Regions from separate parts of the Micromonospora sp. WMMD734 genome, predicted to be linked through region 1. Evidence: predicted binding sites of a transcription regulator. Region 1 holds the regulator's gene; the other holds the start of a gene.
The links. The regulator HspR, encoded in region 1, represses chaperone genes until heat shock. The targets are predictions, from matches to a motif close to TTGAGTNNNNNNNACTCAA.

Region 1 (9,155 bases):
GCTGCCAGTCCCGGACCAGCCGTTCGGCCCGTTCGGGCAGGTCGGTCGCGGCGTGCGCCAGCGGCGGTTCGAGCAGTGCGGCCCCGGCCGGGTGCGCCTTCCAGGCGGTGTACGTGTGCTCCGCCGCCTCGGCGGCGACCCCGCGTAGCAGGGTGACCAGTTGCGACTCGATGGCGTTGCGCAGGTCGGTGGCGGGCGTGGCGGGCCGGCCGGTGACCGCGGCGACGAGCCGGTCGCGCAGCCGGCCGATCCGGGCCTCCAGCGTCCGGAAGAACTCCCCGGTGCCGACGAACTCCTGCCAGCGGGCGAGCACCTCGCCGCGCAGCAGCCGGCCGTCCTTCAGCCCCTCGCTCACGGTGCGGTGCGCGCCCTGGTAGGCGGCCCGGACCCGGTCGTCCAGCGCGTCGGCGGCGGCCACCTGCTCGTCGGCGGCGTCGGCGAGGGCCTCGACCGTGGGGTGCAGCGAGGCGAGCGCGCCGTCCAGGGTCTGCCGGACCACGGCGGCGCGGGCCTCGGCGTCGGCGGCGAGCCGGGCGAACCAGCCACCCAGCGGCGCGGTCACCCGGTCGGGCAGCAGGCCCTGGCCGTCGACCCAGGTCTCGGGCAGGACGAACAGCGGCGCCGCGCCCAGCTCCTGGGCGGCGAGCATCTCGGACAGGTGGGCGGCGATCTCGTCGGCGGCCTCGGGGGGCACCCGGTCGAGCACCATGGCGATCGAGGCCCCCCGGGAGCGGGCGGAGCGCAGCAGCTCCCACGGGACGGCGTCGGCGTACCGGGCGGCGGTGGTGACGAAGAGCCAGAGGTCGGCGGCGGCAAGCAACTGGCCGGCGAGGGCGCGGTTGGCGTCGACCACCGAGTCGATGTCGGGGGCGTCGAGGAAGGCCAGCCCCGGTGCGAGCGCGGGGGCGGTGACCAGGTGCAGGGTGCCCGGGTCCTCGCTGGGCTCGTTGGTGCGGGTCAGGCCGGGCAGCAGGTCGCCCTGACGGAACCAGGCGGCGTCGGCGGGGTTGCAGACCAGCACCGGGGAACGGGTGGTGGGGCGCAGCACCCCGGCGGCGCTCACCCGGGCCTGGACCAGGCTGTTGACCAGTGTGGACTTGCCCGCGCCGGTGGAGCCGCCGACGACCACGAGCAGCGGGGCGTCGAGCCGGGCCAGCCGGGGCAGCAGGTAGTCGTCGAGCTGGTCGGTCAGCGCCCGGCCGGTGTGCCGTGCCGGCTCGGCCGAGGGCAGCGCCAGCGGGAACCGGGCCGCGCCGATCGCGGCCCGCAGGCCGGTGAGGGCGGCGGGCAGGCCGTCCCCGGTGGGGCCGGGCGGCGTCTCGTCGGTCTCCGACGACCCGGTGCGGGCGGCGACGGTGGGCGCGCCGGACCGGGTGGCGGGATCGCCGTGCGTCGTCACCGCTAAAGCGTGCCCGACCGATGCAACAGAGACAACCGGAGGGTAGTAACGGTCAGGTTGCGTCGGGTCGGCTCAACTCGACTTGCGCTTTGGCGATCGCGTGGCACTATTGAGTCAAGTTCACTCAACTTGTGGTGTGGTCGCTGCGGGCGGCCCACCGGGCAGGCCCTCTGACCTGCCCACCCGTTACGAAGCGAGGAAGCGAAGATGGCACGTGCGGTCGGTATCGACCTCGGCACGACGAACTCCTGCGTCAGCGTTCTGGAGGGCGGTGAGCCCACCGTCATCGCCAACGCTGAGGGCTCGCGGACGACCCCGTCGATCGTCGCGTTCGCCCGCAACGGCGAGGTGCTCGTCGGTGAGGTCGCCAAGCGCCAGGCGGTGACCAACCCGGACCGGACCATACGCTCGGTCAAGCGGGAGATCGGCACCAACTGGACCGTCGACATCGACGGCAAGAAGTACACCCCGCAGGAGATCTCGGCGCGCACGCTGATGAAGCTCAAGCGGGACGCCGAGGCCTACCTGGGTGAGCAGATCACCGACGCGGTGATCACCGTGCCCGCCTACTTCAACGACGGCCAGCGCCAGGCCACCAAGGAGGCCGGCGAGATCGCCGGCTTCAACGTGCTGCGGATCGTCAACGAGCCGACCGCGGCGGCCCTGGCGTACGGGCTGGACAAGGGCTCCAAGGAGCAGACCGTCCTGGTCTTCGACCTCGGTGGCGGCACCTTCGACGTGTCCCTGCTGGAGCTGGCCGAGGGCGTCGTCGAGGTCAAGTCGACCAGCGGTGACAACCAGCTCGGCGGCGACGACTGGGACCAGCGCATCATCGACCACCTGGTGAAGACGTTCCGGGGCGAGCACGGCATCGACCTGGGCCAGGACAAGATGGCGCTCCAGCGGCTCCGCGAGGCGGCCGAGAAGGCCAAGATCGAGCTGTCGGCGGCCACCACCACCAACATCAACCTGCCGTACATCACCGCCGGTTCGGCCGGCCCGCTGCACCTGGACGTGACGCTCAGCCGCGCCGAGTTCCAGCGGATGACGCAGGACCTGCTGGACCGCTGCAAGGGCCCGTTCGAGCAGGCCGTGAAGGACGCCGGCATCAAGGTCGCCGACGTCGACCACGTGATCCTGGTCGGCGGCTCCACCCGGATGCCGGCCGTGACCGACCTGGTCAAGCAGCTCACCGGCCGCGACCCGAACAAGGGCGTCAACCCGGACGAGGTCGTCGCCGTCGGCGCGGCCCTGCAGGCCGGTGTGCTCAAGGGCGAGGTCAAGGACGTCCTGCTGCTCGACGTGACCCCGCTGAGCCTGGGCATCGAGACCAAGGGCGGCATCTTCACCAAGCTCATCGAGCGCAACACCACCATCCCGACCAAGCGCTCCGAGGTCTTCACCACGGCCGACGACAACCAGCCGTCGGTGCTGATCCAGGTGTTCCAGGGCGAGCGGGAGATCGCGGCGTACAACAAGAAGCTCGGCACCTTCGAGCTGACCGGCCTCCCGCCGGCGCCGCGCGGCGTGCCGCAGGTCGAGGTCACCTTCGACATCGACGCCAACGGCATCGTCAACGTGCACGCCAAGGACCTGGGCACCGGCAAGGAACAGAAGATGACGATCACCGGCGGCTCCTCGCTGCCGAAGGACGACATCGAGCGGATGCGCCGCGACGCCGAGGAGCACGCCGACGACGACAAGCGTCGCCGGGAGGAGGCCGAGGCCCGCAACGTGGCCGAGGCGCTCCAGTGGCAGACCGAGAAGTTCCTCGCCGAGAGCGGCGACAAGCTGCCCACGGAAAACCGGGAGCAGCTCAACGAGGCCCTGGGCGAGCTGCGTGGCGCGCTCGGCGGCCAGGACATCGACAAGATCAAGGCGGCCCACGAGAAGCTCGCCCAGGTCTCCCAGCAGGCTGGTTCGCTGCTCTACGCGCAGCAGGCCGAGCAGGCTGAGCAGCCGGGCGCGGCCGGTGCGGGTGCCGGTGCCGCCGGTGCCGCCGGTGCACCGAAGGCGGGCGGCCCGGACGACGTGGTCGACGCGGAGATCGTGGACGAGGACAAGAAGTGACGGTCCACGCCACCGCACAGGGAACGAGGTAGTCGTATGACGGAGAAGCCACGAGCCGCCGACCCGGGCACCTCCGGGTCGACGCCGGGTGGCTCCGCGCCCACCGACGACGGGCCGCGGGTCGTCATCCGGGACAACCGCAAGCTCGGCAGGACCGAGGAGACGCCCGCCGCCGCCGACGCCGGGGCCGACGTCCCGGCCGAGGGGCTGGTCGAGGAGTCCGAGGTGGTGGTCGACGAGATCGAGGCCGAGGCCACCGCCCTCGACGGCCCGGCACCGACCGGTCCGCCGGTGGTGGACGCCCCCGCGCAGCCGGTCGACGGCAGCCCGACCGGTTCCCCGCTCGGCGCCGAGTTGGAAGCCCTCCGGGCCGAGCTGGACGAGCGGACCCGGGACCTGCAACGGGTGTCGGCGGAGTACGCCAACTACCGCAAGCGGGTGGACCGGGACCGGGGCGTGGTCCAGGAGCAGGCGACCGGCTCGGTGCTCGCCGCGCTGCTGCCCATCCTGGACGACCTGGACCGGGCCCGGGAACACGGTGACCTGGTCGGGCCGTTCGGCACGGTGGCCGAGCAGCTCACCACGGCGCTCGGCAAGTTCGGCCTGACGCCCTTCGGTGAGCAGGGCGACCCGTTCGACCCGACCCGGCACGAGGCGGTCGCGCACCAGACCTCACCGGACGTCGACGAGCCCACCTGCGTGCAGGTGATGCGTCGGGGTTACCTGCTCGGTGAGCGGCTGCTGCGGCCGGCCATGGTCGCGGTCGCCGACCCGGAATAGTGCACGGCCATCCGGTCGCCCCGCCCACCCCCAACGGTGGACGGGGCGACCGGGCCACATCTCACGGAAGGGGGTGGACCGGTGAGTTCCAAGGACTGGATCGAGAAGGACTTCTACGCCACGTTGGGCGTGGAGAAGTCCGCCTCCTCGGACGAGATCAAGAAGTCGTACCGGAAACTGGCCCGGGAGTCGCACCCGGACCACAACCCCGGTGACCCCAGGGCCGAGGAACGGTTCAAGGGCGTCTCCGAGGCGTACGCGGTGCTCGGCGACGACGCCAAACGCCGCGAGTACGACGAGATGCGCTCGCTGTTCGGCTCGGGCGCGTTCCGGCGGGGCGCGCGCGGCCCGGGTCAGCCCGGCGGGGCCCCGTTCGACGTCTCCGACCTGTTCGGCGGCGGTGGCGGGGACAACCGGTTCGGTGGCGGCGGCTTCACCGACCTGTTCAGTTCGATCTTCTCCGGCGGTGGCGGTGGTGCCGGCCCGACCCGGGCGCGTGGTCCGGCCCGGGGCCGGGACGTGGAGACCGAGGTTGCCCTCGACTTCGGCGACGCCGTCCGGGGTGTCACCCTGCCGTTGACGTTGCGCGCGCCGGGGGTCTGCGACACCTGCCACGGCAACGGCGCGAAGCCGGGCACCCAGCCGACCGCCTGCCCGGTCTGCCACGGTGCCGGGGTGACCACCCGGGACCAGGGCTCGTTCAGCTTCTCCGAGCCGTGCCGCAACTGCCAGGGTGTCGGGACGGTCGTCGAGGAGAAGTGCCCCGAGTGCCAGGGCACCGGCGGGGTCACCAAGGCCCGCACGCTCAACGTCCGGTTCCCCGCCGGGGTGGCCGACGGCCAGCGGATCAGACTGGCCGGGCGGGGCGAGCCGGGGCAGCGCGGCGGGCCGGCGGGCGACCTGTTCGTGCAGGTGAAGGTCCGCCCCGACGACCTGTTCGGGCGTACCGGTGACGACCTGACGCTGGCCGTGCCGATCACCTTCGCCGAGGCGGTGCTCGGCACCGACCTGCGGGTACCCACGCTGGACGGCGCGGTGACCCTGCGCGTCCCGCCGGGCACCCCGTCCGGGCGGGTGCTGCGGGCCCGGGGCAAGGGTGTCGTACGACGGGACGGGCGGGCCGGCGACCTGCTGGTCACGCTGGACGTGGTGGTGCCGGCGACGGTGTCGGACGAGGCCCGGGCGGCGCTGGAGTCGTTCGCCGGGGCGACGCCGCCGGCGGCCCGGGAACATCTCGACGCGCGGGTGCGTCGGGTCGGTTGACCGGTGGACGGGTGCGGAGGTGAGTGGGATGTCGGACGGGTTCGTCGGTTCGGGTGACCCTGCCTACGAGGCCAAGGTGCTGATGATCTCGGTTGCGGCACGGATGGCGGGGATGCACCCGCAGACGCTGCGCCAGTACGACCGGCTCGGCCTGGTGCAGGCCGGCCGGGCGGCCGGTGGCGGTCGCCGCTACAGCGTGCGGGACGTCGTCCTGCTGCGCGAGGTGCAGCGGCTCAGCCAGGACGAGGGCGTCAACCTGGCCGGGGTGAAGCGGATCATCGGGTTGGAACGCCTGGTGGAGCAGGCCCAGCAGCGGGTGGCCCGGCTGGAGGCGGAACTGGATGCCGCGTACCGGCGGATCGCCGAGCTGGAGACGCTGGCCAGCGGGTTCTCCCGGGGCGACCTGGTGCCCACGAACCGCACCTCGACGGCGCTGGTGGTCTGGCGTCCCCGCCGTGCCCCCGGCCGCTGATCCCTTCCGTTCCGTCCCGTCGCTCGGGGCGGGCCCGGCCTGCCCGGCCCGCCCCGCCTGGCCCTCCGGGCAGGGGTTTCCCTCACGGTCGGCGGTGATCGCCGGTCGGGGGTCGGGGTTTTCCGGCGGCGGGGTTGTCGTTCCGGCTAGCCTGTGATCAGTCCCAACCAGGTCAATCCGGACTCCGACGGCGGGGGAATCGTGGCGGAATCGGCGAAGAAGGTGGCCCGGCAGGCGGAGGAACGGCTCAACCGGGTGGCCGAGAACGTACGGGAGAAGTTCGACCGGGTCACCCAGGGCAAGTTCTCCGACACGGTGAAGAACGGCAGGTTCGATGACCGGCCCGCCCCCGGCAAGGACCGGGAAAAGGCCGGGCCGAAACGCCGTGACCAGGGCGGATCGCAACACTGACGATCCGCCGACGTGCGGGCCGGGACCCACGGGGGGTCCCGGCCCGTTCGCCGTACGGGCGGGTCGGGCCCGGCGGACCGCGACGTCAGCCGAGGCGGCGGTTGTCCCGGACCAGGCCGCCCTCGCACCAGTCGTGGTAGGTGAAGAGTTCCTCCCGGGCCAGCAGCATCCGGCTGTTGTGCGCCCAGTTGCGTACCAACTCGTCGCCGTCGCGTTCGGCCTGCTCGACCAGCTTGCGGAACCGACGCCGGGGGTGGGCGCGGAACTTCGTCCGGATTCCGTCGGCGGCGTAGATGTAGAGGCAGTGCAGGGCGAACCGGCGGGCCGGGCAGGCCGGGTCCCGGGCCAGCTCGAAGAGGGTGAGCACCAGGTGGTCACCCGCCACCAGCAGGTCCCAGTCCTGGGGCAGTGAGGTCAACGGCACCGAGTCGGGCTGGTACGCCCAGGCCCGCAACTCCGCCGGTGACGGGTCGACAGGGTTGGCGAAGCCGCGGAACGTCGGACCGTGCGCGCTCACCCGGCAACCTTCCCGCTCACGCCCGCGGGATGCCTCCGTCCGCCCACGAGCCCCTGGCCTGCTGGGGCGCAACGCTAGCCGCCGCCCCCGGCCGGCGGAAGACCTGCCGGGAAGCAATTCGGCAACGGACGCCCTGGCCAGGCCGACCCGCGCGGTCGACCTGGCCAGGCGAAACTCAGTCCGTGGCCGGCACCGGCCGGGCCTGGCGGGCGGCGATCCGCCGCCGGACCCGCTGCTTGAACCAGGGCATGTCGGGCAGCCGGGCGAGCATCGGGCCGGTGACCACGGTGATCAGCACGTACGCCGTGGCGAGCGCGGCCAGCTTGGGTTCGACGGTGCCGGCGGCGACCGCCAGACCGGCGATGACGATGGAGAACTCACCACGGGGCATCAGGGCGAAACCGGCCCGCCACCGGCCGGGCTCGGCGATCCCGGCCCGCCGGGCCGCCAGGTAGCCGGTGACCAGCTTCGTCCCCATGGTGACCACGGCCAGCAGCAACGCGGGCAGCAGCACCGGCGGCATGTCCCGGGGGTCGGTGACCAGGCCGAAGAAGACGAAGAAGACGGCGGCGAACAGGTCCCGCAGCGGGGAGAGCAGTTCGGTGGCGTGGTGCGCCACCGGCCCGGACAGGGCGATGCCGACCAGGAACGCCCCGACGGCGGCGGAGACCTGGAGCCGGGCGGCGATCCCGGCCACCAGCAGGGTCAGGCCGAGCACCCCGAGCAGCAGCGCCTCCGGGTCCTTCGCCGACAGGGCGGCGGAGATCAGGTGACCGAAGCGGATGGCGACGACCAGCACGACCACCACGGTGAGCACCGCGATGCCCAGCGCCACGCCGCCCTTGACCAGGCCCACGCCGGCCAGCAGCGCGGTCACCAGCGGCAGGTAGAGCGCCATCGCGAGATCCTCGATGACCAGCACGGAGAGGATGACCGGGGTTTCCCGGTTACCGACCCGGCCAAGGTCGCCGAGCACCTTGGCGATCACCCCGGAGGACGAGATCCAGGTGATGCCGCCGAGCACCACGGCCGCCACCCAGCCCCAGCCGAGCAGCAGCGCGAAGCCGAACCCGGGCAGGGCGTTGAGGACCGCGTCGATCAGGCCGGCCGGGGCCGCCGAGCGCAGGTTGCCGACCAGCTCGTTTGCGCTGTATTCCAGGCCGAGCATGACCAGCAGCAGGATGACGCCGATCTCGGCGCCGACGGCGAAGAACTCCTCGCTCGCGGCCAGCGGCAGCAGACCGCCGTGGCCGAACGCGAGGCCGGCGAGCAGGTAGAGCGGGATGGGGGAGACACCGAACCGGCGGCTGAGCCGACCGAGCAGCCCGAGCAGCAGCAGGAGAGCGCCGACCTCGACCAGTAGAGTTGTGGTTTCGTGCATCCGCCTCAGCCGTCCGGGTCACTGTCGGCGAGAATGGCGGTCACCCCGTCGAGACCCTGCCGGGTGCCGACCACGACCACCACGTCACCGGCCGCGAAGCGGAAGGTGGGATCGGGCGAGACGTTGACCTCGCCCTGCCGCAGCACCGCCACGATCGAGGCGCTGGTCCGGGTGCGTGCCTTGGTGTCACCGAGCCGCTTGTTGACGTACTTCGACCCCGCCGGGATGGCGATCTGCTCGGTGAGCAGCCCGGCCGCCTGCTCGCGCAGACCGGAGAGCTGACCCAGCATCAGCGACGCGCCGAGGATGTCGGCAAGCGCCTCGGCCTCGTCGTCGGTCAGCGGGATGTCGTGCTGACAGGAGTCGGGGTCGTCCGGGTCGTAGAGGACCAGGTCGCGGCGGCCATTGCGGTGGGAGACCACACCGAGCCGGCGGCCGGACTCCGTCATCAGGTCATGACGGACGCCGATTCCCGGAAGGGCGGTCTGTTCGACACGTACTCGCACGGACGAGAGGCTATACCCTGCGCCCAAGCTGGGCCTGCTGGACGTCTGTGCTGCTGGTGAGCGCTTTCCGGCCGGCACCGCCTGTGGTCGCCGGCTCGCCGGTCGGTAACCCCGACCCGCGCTGAGGGATCAGGGGGAGGTTCGGCGCGGTGTGACGTAGGTTCCCTTGCCCTGGTGGCCTTCGATGAGGCCCTCCGCCTGAAGGATCAGCAGTGCGGAGCGCACGGGTTCGGCGGAAACCTCGTAGTGCGCGATCAACTCACGTAGGGATGGCAACTTGTCGCCCGGCGAGTACTCGCCGGAGGCGATCTTGTCGCGGATGTCCTGGGCGATGCGCTGACGGTCGGAAACTCGGG
Region 2 (9,155 bases), 3.7 Mb from region 1:
CCGGGACATCGGCTCGATCGAGATCGCCGACCGGTTCTCGCTGGTGGAGGTGCCGCAGGGCGTCGCCGACGAGGTGATCGCCGGGCTGCGCAACAGCACCATCAAGGGCCGCAAGGCGACCGTACGGCGCGACCGCGGCGTCGACGGGCGCTGACCCGGACGCGACACCGGCCCGCCTCCCCACGCGGGATGCGGGCCGGTCACGGCGGCTCAGAGCGGGTACGGCCCGAACCGGCCCCAGGCGACGAGTGCCGCCAGGACCAGCAGCGCCACGGTCACCACGGTGCCGGGGAGTTCCTTGGCGCGGGCGTGCACCACGATCGCGCCGGCCATCACGATGACCAGTCCGACGGCGGCCAGCGGGGTGAGCACCGTGGCGATGCCGGTGAGGCCGGGCAGGACCAGCCCCAGCGCGGCCAGCAGCTCGGCCGCGCCGAGCGCCTTGACCTGAAGCGGCGGGGTGTTCCGCACCCACCCCATCCGGTCGAGCAGCTTCTCCCTGGGCTGGGTGAGCTTGGTCAAGCCTGCGCCGGCGAAGAGCGCGGCGAGCAGGATCTGCACGATCCACAGGAACACGTTCACGGGTGGTCGCCTCCGGGGGGTGCCACCGGACGGTGGCGGATGCGGGAAACGGGAGAGGTCCAGGCTACGGGCCCGCAGCGGCCCCCGACGCCGGGCGCGACGTCGGGGGCCGTGCGGTGGGTTCCGGTCAGGCGGCGCCGACCGGTCGACCGCCGAGCGTGTCCGCGTCGATCTCGGCCGGGCGCAACGCCAGGGCGAGCACGTCGGCCACGTCGGCCAGGGTGTGCACGGTCAGCGCCGCGCGCACCTCGGTGGGCAGGTCGTCGAGGTCCGGCTCGTTGCGGGCCGGGATGATCACCTCGGTCAGGCCGGCCCGGTGCGCGGCGAGCAGCTTCTGCTTCACCCCGCCGATGGGCAGTACCCGCCCGGACAGCGTCACCTCGCCGGTCATCCCGAACTCGGGCCGTACCGGTCGGCCGGTCACCAGGGAGGCCAGCGCGGTGACCATGGTGATGCCGGCGCTCGGGCCGTCCTTGGGCACCGCGCCCGCCGGCACGTGCAGGTGGATCCGGCGTCCGGCCAGGGCGTTCGGGTCGAGGCCGTAGCGCCGCCCGTTGGCGCGCAGGTAGGACAGCGCGATGTGGGCGGACTCCTTCATCACGTCGCCGAGCTGCCCGGTGAGGGTCAACCCGGGCTCACCGTCCATGCTGGTGGCCTCGATGAAGAGCACGTCGCCGCCGGCACCGGTGACGGCCAGGCCGGTGGCCACGCCGGGCACCGCCGTCCGTTCGGCCGACTCCGGGGTGAACTTCGGCCGGCCCAGGTAGCGGGCCAGGGTGTCGGTGTCGACCCGGACCGGGGCCGGGTCGGTGGCCAGGGCCACGGCGACCTTGCGCAGGATCTTCGCCAGGGCCCGTTCGAGCTGCCGGACGCCCGCCTCCCGGGTGTACTCACCGGCGATCAGCGCCAGCACCTCGTCGGTGACGGTCACCTCGTCGGCGGTCAGGCCGGCCCGCTGGAGCTGCCGGGGCAGCAGGTGGTCGCGGGCGATGGCGACCTTCTCGTCCTCGGTGTACCCGTCCAGGGTGACCAGTTCCATCCGGTCCAGCAGTGGGCCGGGGATGGTCTCCACCACGTTGGCGGTGGCCAGGAAGAGCACGTCGGACAGGTCGAGGTCGACCTCGAGGTAGTGGTCGCGGAAGGTGTGGTTCTGGGCCGGGTCGAGCACCTCCAGCAACGCGGCGGCCGGGTCACCGGCGTATCCGACGGCCAGCTTGTCGACCTCGTCGAGGAGCACCACCGGGTTCATCGAGCCAGCCTCCCGCAGCGCCCTGACGATCCGGCCGGGCAGCGCGCCGACGTAGGTGCGCCGGTGCCCACGGATCTCGGCCTCGTCGCGGACGCCGCCCAGGGAGACCCGGACGAAGTTGCGGCCCAGCGCGCGGGCCACCGACTCGCCGAGGCTGGTCTTGCCGACGCCGGGCGGGCCGGCGAGGGCGAGCACCGCGCCGGAGCCGCGTCCGCCGACCACGCCGAGGTTGCGCTCGGCACGACGGTTACGCACCGCGAGGTACTCCAGGATGCGGTCCTTGACGTCGGCCAGGCCGGCGTGGTCGGCGTCGAGCACCGCCCGCGCCGCCGTCAGGTCGGTGTTGTCCTCGGTGCGCGTGTTCCACGGCATCTCCAGCACCGTGTCCAGCCAGGTGCGGATCCAGCCCGCCTCGGGTGAGGCGTCGCTGGCCCGCTCCAGCTTGCCGACCTCGCGCAGCGCCGCCTCGCGGACCCTGTCCGGCAGGTCGGCCGACTCGACCCGGGAGCGGTAGTCGGCGGAGCCGTCCGGCTCGTCCTCGCCGAGTTCCTTGCGGATCGCGGCGAGTTGCTGGCGGAGCAGGAACTCCCGCTGGGACTTCTCCAGCCCCTCCCGGACGTCGCTGTTGATCTGTTCGGTGACCTCCTGCTCGGCCAGGTGGTCCTTCACCCAGCCGACGAGCAGTTCCAGCCGGGCGGTGACGTCCGGCGCGGCGAGCAGTTCGGTCTTCTGCGCCAGGCTGAGCCACGGCGCGTAGCCGGCCGCGTCGGCCAGTTCGGACAGGTCGGTCATCCGCTCCATCGCGTCGATGACCTGCCAGGCGCCCCGCTGCTGGAGCACCGAGGTCATCAGGGCGCGGTACTCGCGGGCCAGGTCGCGGGCGCGGCCGGCGGGGGCGGGTTCGTCGAGCCGGGTGGCCTCCACCCAGAGGGCCGCGCCGGGTCCGGGGACGCCGGAGCCGATCCGGGCGCGGGCGAGGCCGCGCACCACGGCGGCGGGCTCACCGTCGGGCAGGCGGCCCACCTTCTCGATGGTGGCGATCGTGCCGACGGGGCCGTACTCGCCGTCGATGCGGGGTACGGCGAGCAGGGTCTTGTCGCCACTGGCCCGGGCGGCGTCGACGGCGGCCTGGGTGGTCGGGTCGAGGGTCACCGGGATGACCATGCCGGGCAGCAGGACGACGTCGGTCAGGGGAAGTACCGGAAGGGTTGCCATCGGACACCTGCCATCACTTGAGGTTGAGCGTGTCTCACTCAAGTCACAAACCGTGCCCCGTGTTCCGACCTGTGACCCAGGACACATCCCAGCCGTACCGCCACCGCCGGCCAGCATTGGCCGCACCCGGATTTCCCAGGATTGACGCGACCCGCCAAATGAAAGCAAGGCATATTGTTGCGGATTTGCCGCCAGATACGTCAAACTCTTAGCACACCCCGATCACCACAGGGAGTAATGGCGATGGCAAGGAAAGTAATCACCGTTCTGACCGACGACCTCGACGGCGGAAAGGCCGATCGGACCGTCGAGTTCAGCCTGGATGGGGCGGCGTACACCATCGACCTCTCCGACGAGAACGCGGGGGTGCTGCGCAAGGCCCTCGACGCCTACATCACCGCTGGCCGTCGAATGGGCCGGGGCGCCGTCGAGGCCGGTCGCCCGGCCCGCCGCCCGGCCCGGCCCGGCGTCTCGGGAATGGATCGCGAGCAGAACCGTGCCATCCGGGAATGGGCCACCAAGAACGGACACGAAATCTCCGAGCGCGGGCGCATCCCGGTCTCGGTCGTGGAGGCGTGGAAGAGCCGCTGACGACGAGCCGGACCACGAACGGACACGCCGGGGTCACGCTGGGATATCAGCGTGACCCCGGCGTTTTTGCCGTGTCCACAGTTTCCACCCGGCGACCCCACACCGAAAACATCTGCCGGTAGGCTGCCCGGCCCGCCGGCGCACCCGGCGGGAACGGAACTGCGGGCCATCCCGGAGGTTTCCGGGATGGCCCGCAGTCGTCGCCCGTCGGGTCAGTTGACCCGGATACGCACCACGTCGAAGGCGGGGGTCTGGTTGGCCCGCTCCATCATCGGCACCCGGTGCGAGCCGTCACCGGCCCAGACCGCGCACTGCGCCGTACCCGACTGCGGCAGGCCCGGGATCTGGATGGTCACGTCGTCGGCCTGGTTGCCGCCCTTGCCGTCCTCGGTGGCCACGAAGAACGCCGGCACGTCCTGCGGGTTCGAGGGGGCCTGGTTGGTGTTCTGGAGCATCCGGCAGGCGGTGTGGAAGTGACCGCGGGTCAGGCCCTGACCGTTGAGCACCGAACTCTCCAGGTAGTAGCCACCCTGGCCGGCCGCCAGGAACCGGTCACGGACCAGGTTGCGGGTGGAGACCTTCAGGGTGAAGGCCTGGTTGCGCTGCACCTGGTTGGGGAACTGGGTGATCAGCAGCGACGGGTTGTTGGCCGCCGCGCCCACCTCGCCGAACGCGGTGCTGACGCACCGGTTGCCGTTCTGGAAGCCGTCGTGCGGCTGCAACCGGCTGTTGGCGCAGTCCTTGGCCAGCACGCCCAGGGCGTTGCCGTTGTTGCCGTTGTTGCCGTTCTGGCCGTTGTTGTTGCCGTTCTGGCCGCCGTTGTTGCCGCCGTTGTTGTTCTGGCCGCCGTTGTTGCCGTTCTGGCCGTTGTTGTTGCCGCCGTTGTTGGCCGCGGCGGCCACCTGGCAGCCGGCGAGCTGCTCCAGACCCTGCGGACGCTGGGCGAAGCGGCCGATCGCGGTGGCGATCCGGTTCAGCGCCGACCGGCGCTTGTCGGCCAGCGGGCCGAGGATGGCGTTGTCGATGAACGCCTTACCGTTGCGCCCCTCGGCCGCCAACCGCTTGTTGGCGTCGTCGATCTGGGTCTTGAGCAGGGCGAGTTCCTTGTCCACCTCGGCCTTGGCCTGGGCCGGGATCTGCGGCAGCCGGGGGGTCACCTCCGGGCAGGCCACCGTCGAGGCCAGCGTGGTCACCGGCGCGTTGCCGGCCTTGACCGCCTGGCACTCGGCGACGGACATCTGGCCGTCACCCCAGTGGTTACGGACCCACCTGCCGTTCTGCCACGTCTGGGTGGTGCTGCCGCGCCCGCTCGGCGAGGTGGCACCGGGGCTCGGTGCGACGCAGGCCGACGAGACGTTGCGGGTCTGCTGCCTCGGCTTGTCCCCGGCCGAGGAGATCTGGGTGACGGCGGCGATACCGCCGAAGACGACGAGCGCACCGACCGCCGCCAGCAGCCGCTTGCTCCGCGCGTTACCGGATGACCGGCGTGCCCCTGTGGACCTGCGCATCGAATTGCTCTCCTTCTCGATCCGGTACCTGACTCGCGCCCCCGACGAGGAGACCCTTTCCGGGTCGGTCACCCCCGCCGGAGACGCTGCGACGTTCCGGTCGCACGTCGATGGCCGACGATGCCTTTCCGCACCGTCCGCCGCGTCGGGTGGCGCGGCTGGGAAGATCCTGTCCATTCCCGCTTAGGTACGGGCCGGCATCGGCGAAGGTTCAACGCGGATCGAGGAATCCCGGACCGTTTTCCGGGCCGGCCGCAATGTCACCAACCGTCGCCGGAAAATGACGGCCGGTCGTTCGGCGGCGGGGCGTTTCGACGGCGGTCAGTCCACGCAGAGGTGATCGAACGCGAACGGGGCGGCCAACTCGTCGCGCTGGTCCCGCAACGCGCGGATCTGCCGACGCAGGTCGTCCCGGTCGAGCAGGGCCGGTTCCTCGTCCTGCGCCCCGGCCAGCCGGTCGCCCACCGCCACCGCGGCGAGATCCTCGGCCAGCCGGCCCGGGTCCACCCCGCAGCGCAGCCGCGCCTCGTGCACCGTGACCCGCTCCACCAGGCACCGGCCGGGACGCACCTCGACCCAGCTCCACCCCTCGGCCGTCCCGTCGCCCCAGCGCACGTGCAACCCGCGCACGATCGGGTCGCTGAGCCGCCGCGACACGTACGCCTCGACGGCCGCCGCCCGGGACAACGCGCCGAGGTCGTTGACCGGCCCGGTACGTCCGTCCGGCAGCCGCCCGACGATGTCCCGGAAGTCCACCGGGGCGTCGTCCGACCCGTCCGGGGCAGCCCCGGCGGCGTAGGCGCGCGCGTCGATGACGTACGTGACGATGCGCCGGCCGTGCCCGGCGGCCCGCAGCGTCGGCGAGCCGATCCGCAGCACCGGCAGGCCCACGGCGGCGCACACCGCGGCGGCCATCCGCCCGGCCCGCTGCCCGGCCGACCCGGGGGGCGCGGTCGGTCCGACGGTCAGGGCGAACAGCGGCACACCGGTGTCGGCCGCGCAGACGACGTGGTCGAACTCCTCGCGCAGGGCGGAACTCCACTGGTGCCCGGTGACCCCGGCCGGTCGGCGCGTCACCAGGTCGCCGAGCCGGCGGGCGGCGTACACGGCCTGACCGGCCCGGACGAACAGCGGCGCGGCACCGGTCGGCACCGGCCGCAGCCGGGCGTCGTCATCGGTGGCGGTACGCGTCATCGTGCGGTCGGTCCGTCCGTGGCAGGCGAGGGTGACCGGCCGAGTCTAGGACGTCGAGGGCGATCACCACCCCGCCGGTTCGGACGACGGACCCGGCACCAGGCGGTTGGTGCGCCCCGGGCGCGATCTCTACGCTCACGGGGTGCTGCACGACGGACCGGCCCCGGAACTGATGACCAAGCGGAGTCTCGTCACGGTCTCCCACGCCATCGAGCGGTCGGCGCTGGCCACCGCCGAGGACGGCCCGCTGGTGGTGATCGCCCTGTTCCAGCGGATGCCGTACTTCCAGCGGGAGCGGGAACGCTACGCCCGGATCGCGGCCGGCGCGGCGGTCACCGTGGTCGGGCTGGTCGGGCAGACACCGCCGGAGCTGCCCGCCGGGGCGTACCCGGTGACGATCGACGACACCGAGGAGCTGGCCCGGGAGTGGAGCGTGGTGGCGCTGACCCCCCGGTTCGGGGCGAGCCTGGTGGCCCGGGACCGCCGGGAGGTGGTGCCGGCCGACACCCTGGAGCAGGGGCGGCTCTTCGCCGGCCGCTGGGGGTTCCGCCGCGACGAGGCGTTGCACGAGGTGATCCGGCTGCGCGCGCAGCTCGGCGACCGGCTTCCCCCGGCCGCGTTGACCGCCGTCGACCAGGTGCTGCACCGGGTCCGGGACCTGCCGGCGACCCCCGGGGAGAGCCGGGCCGAGGCGGCGTTGCGGCTGATGGCCGACCGCGCCGAGCGGGCCCACCACAACGGGCCGGGCCGGCACGCCGAGCCGGAGGACGGCCCGTCGGGGCTGGTGGACGAGCCGACGCTGCGCCGCTGGACCGGGGTGGACGGGATCACCGCCACCGGCACCCTGCCGGTGGCCCTGATCGGGGTGCGCGTCGGTGAGCCGGCCGGCGCCCCGGAACGGTTCGGACGCCGCAGCGCGGCACGCGAGGCGCAGGCCCTGATCGCCGCGCTGACCGCCCCGCTGCGCCCGGTCGACCGGGCCGTCCGCCTCACCCCCGACGAGTACCTGCTGGTGCTGCCGGCGTTGACCCGCGAGGAGGCGCTGGCGGTGGCCGGTCAGGTGCACGACTGCGTGGCCGGGCTGGCCAGGTCGTACCCGTTCGTGTCCTTCGCGGTGCACACGGCGGTCACCGTGACCGACCGGCGGCCGTTGCCGGTGGCCGAGGTGCGGCACGCCGTGCAGTGGGCGGCCCGGGAGGGCGTGCCGGTGGCCACGGTGGCCCGGGAGACCGTCGCCAGCAGCGCCCACTGAGGACGGGGGACGACGTGCGGGTGGTCTCGCTGGTGCCGTCGCTGACCGAGGCGGTGGCGGTGACCGCGCCGGAGCTGCTGGTCGGCGCGACCGACTGGTGCGTGCACCCGGCGGGGCTGGACGTCGCCCGGGTCGGCGGCAGCAAGTACCCCGACCTGGACCGGGTCCGGGCGCTGCGGCCTGACCTGGTGCTGCTCAACGTGGAGGAGAACCGCCGCGCCGACGCGGACACCCTCACCGCGGCCGGGGTGCCGGTGCTGGTCACCTATCCCCGGACCGTGCCGCAGGCCCTCGACGAGTTGGCCGGGGTGCTCGCCGCGCTGGGGGTGACCGGGGAGCCCGGCTGGCTGCTCGACGCCCGCCGGGCGTGGGCCGCGCCCGCCGTCCCCGACCGCCCCCGGCGGGCGGTGGTTCCGGTGTGGCGGCGGCCGTGGGTGGTGCTCGGCGGGGACACCTTCGCCGGGGACGTGCTGCGCCGCCTCGGCGTGGTCAACGTGTACGACGACGACCCGGACCGGTATCCGCGTCCCGACCTCGACGCGCTGCGGGCCCGCCGGCCCGACCTGGTGGTCCTTCCCGACGAGCCCTACGCGTTCACCGCCGACGACGGGCCGGACGCCTTCCCCGGTGTCCGCTGCGCGCTGGTCTCCGGCCGCCACCTCACCTGGTACGGCCCGTCGCTGGCCGAGGCGCCGGCCCTGCTCGCCGCCCAACTCGCCACCCCGGTCTGACCCCGGCGGCCGGGAGGCGGGTCAGGCCACCGGGGTGATGCCCCGCTCCACCAGGCCGGCGTCGTCCACGTCGTACCCGATGGTGCTGGTGACCTGGACCACGCCGCTGACCTGGCCGGCGAGCTTCTCCGCCAGCTCGGCGGCGGTCCGCCGGTCGAGCCGGCCGTCCAACCGCACCGCGCCGTCGCGGACCTGCACGGTGACCAGCCCGTCCCGCACGGCCAGCACCCGGCGCAGCACCTCCTGCACCACGTCCTCACGGATCTCGGCGTCGGTGCGTAGGTGCACCCGCAGCAGGTCGCTGCGGGTGACGATGCCGACCAGCCGTCCCAGGTCGTCCAGGACGGGCAGCCGCTTGACCGCCTCCCGGTCCATCAGCCGGGCCGCTGCCGGCAGCGACGCCCCCGGGAAGGTGGTGACGGCCGGCGCGGTCATCAGCTCCTTCGCCAGCAGCGCCCCGGCCTTCTCCCGGGACGCCCGACGCCGCCGCCCGGTGAACACCCGACGTTCCTCCTGCGCCCCGGAGTGCTCCACCTTGTGCAGCAGGTCCGCCTCGGACACCACGCCCAGCACCCGACGGAAGTCGTCCACCACCGGCACCGCGCTGACGCCCCGGCGGATCAGGATGTCGACGATCACCCGGTACGGGGTCTCCTCCCCCACCGTGGCGACCTCCCGGGTCATCACGTCGTCCACCTGCCACGTCCTCATCACGACCTCCTCGCCCGGTTCTCCCGTCCGACGCTAGGGCCGTGCCGACCGGCCGGTACAGGGGCGGGTGGACCGGTGACACCGAGGTCGAAGGTCCCGTCCGCAGGCCCGGGCCAGGGGAC

Region 2: the regulator HspR is predicted to act here: its motif matches at 3,070-3,088, upstream of lon (endopeptidase La).

Annotation. Positions count from the first base shown of each region.
Region 1 covers NZ_JBMHMK010000001.1:5,587,633-5,596,787, reverse strand. Annotated here, with positions in the region: gene ACN267_RS24170 (ABC transporter) at 1-1,399, opposite strand, end outside; gene dnaK (molecular chaperone DnaK) at 1,607-3,469, shown strand; gene grpE (nucleotide exchange factor GrpE) at 3,506-4,249, shown strand; gene dnaJ (molecular chaperone DnaJ) at 4,331-5,512, shown strand; gene ACN267_RS24150 (heat shock protein transcriptional repressor HspR) at 5,541-5,984, shown strand; gene ACN267_RS24145 (hypothetical protein) at 6,138-6,395, shown strand; gene ACN267_RS24140 (hypothetical protein) at 6,481-6,912, opposite strand; gene ACN267_RS24135 (cation:proton antiporter) at 7,088-8,293, opposite strand; gene ACN267_RS24130 (cation:proton antiporter regulatory subunit) at 8,299-8,799, opposite strand; gene ACN267_RS24125 (winged helix-turn-helix domain-containing protein) at 8,929-9,155, opposite strand, start outside.
Region 2 covers NZ_JBMHMK010000001.1:1,844,825-1,853,979, reverse strand. Annotated here, with positions in the region: gene ACN267_RS07685 (DEAD/DEAH box helicase) at 1-154, shown strand, start outside; gene ACN267_RS07680 (DoxX family protein) at 211-582, opposite strand; gene lon (endopeptidase La) at 710-3,046, opposite strand; gene ACN267_RS07670 (histone-like nucleoid-structuring protein Lsr2) at 3,290-3,637, shown strand; gene ACN267_RS07665 (hypothetical protein) at 3,850-5,145, opposite strand; gene ACN267_RS07660 (hypothetical protein) at 5,467-6,339, opposite strand; gene ACN267_RS07655 (DICT sensory domain-containing protein) at 6,482-7,591, shown strand; gene ACN267_RS07650 (helical backbone metal receptor) at 7,606-8,322, shown strand; gene ACN267_RS07645 (CBS domain-containing protein) at 8,344-9,033, opposite strand.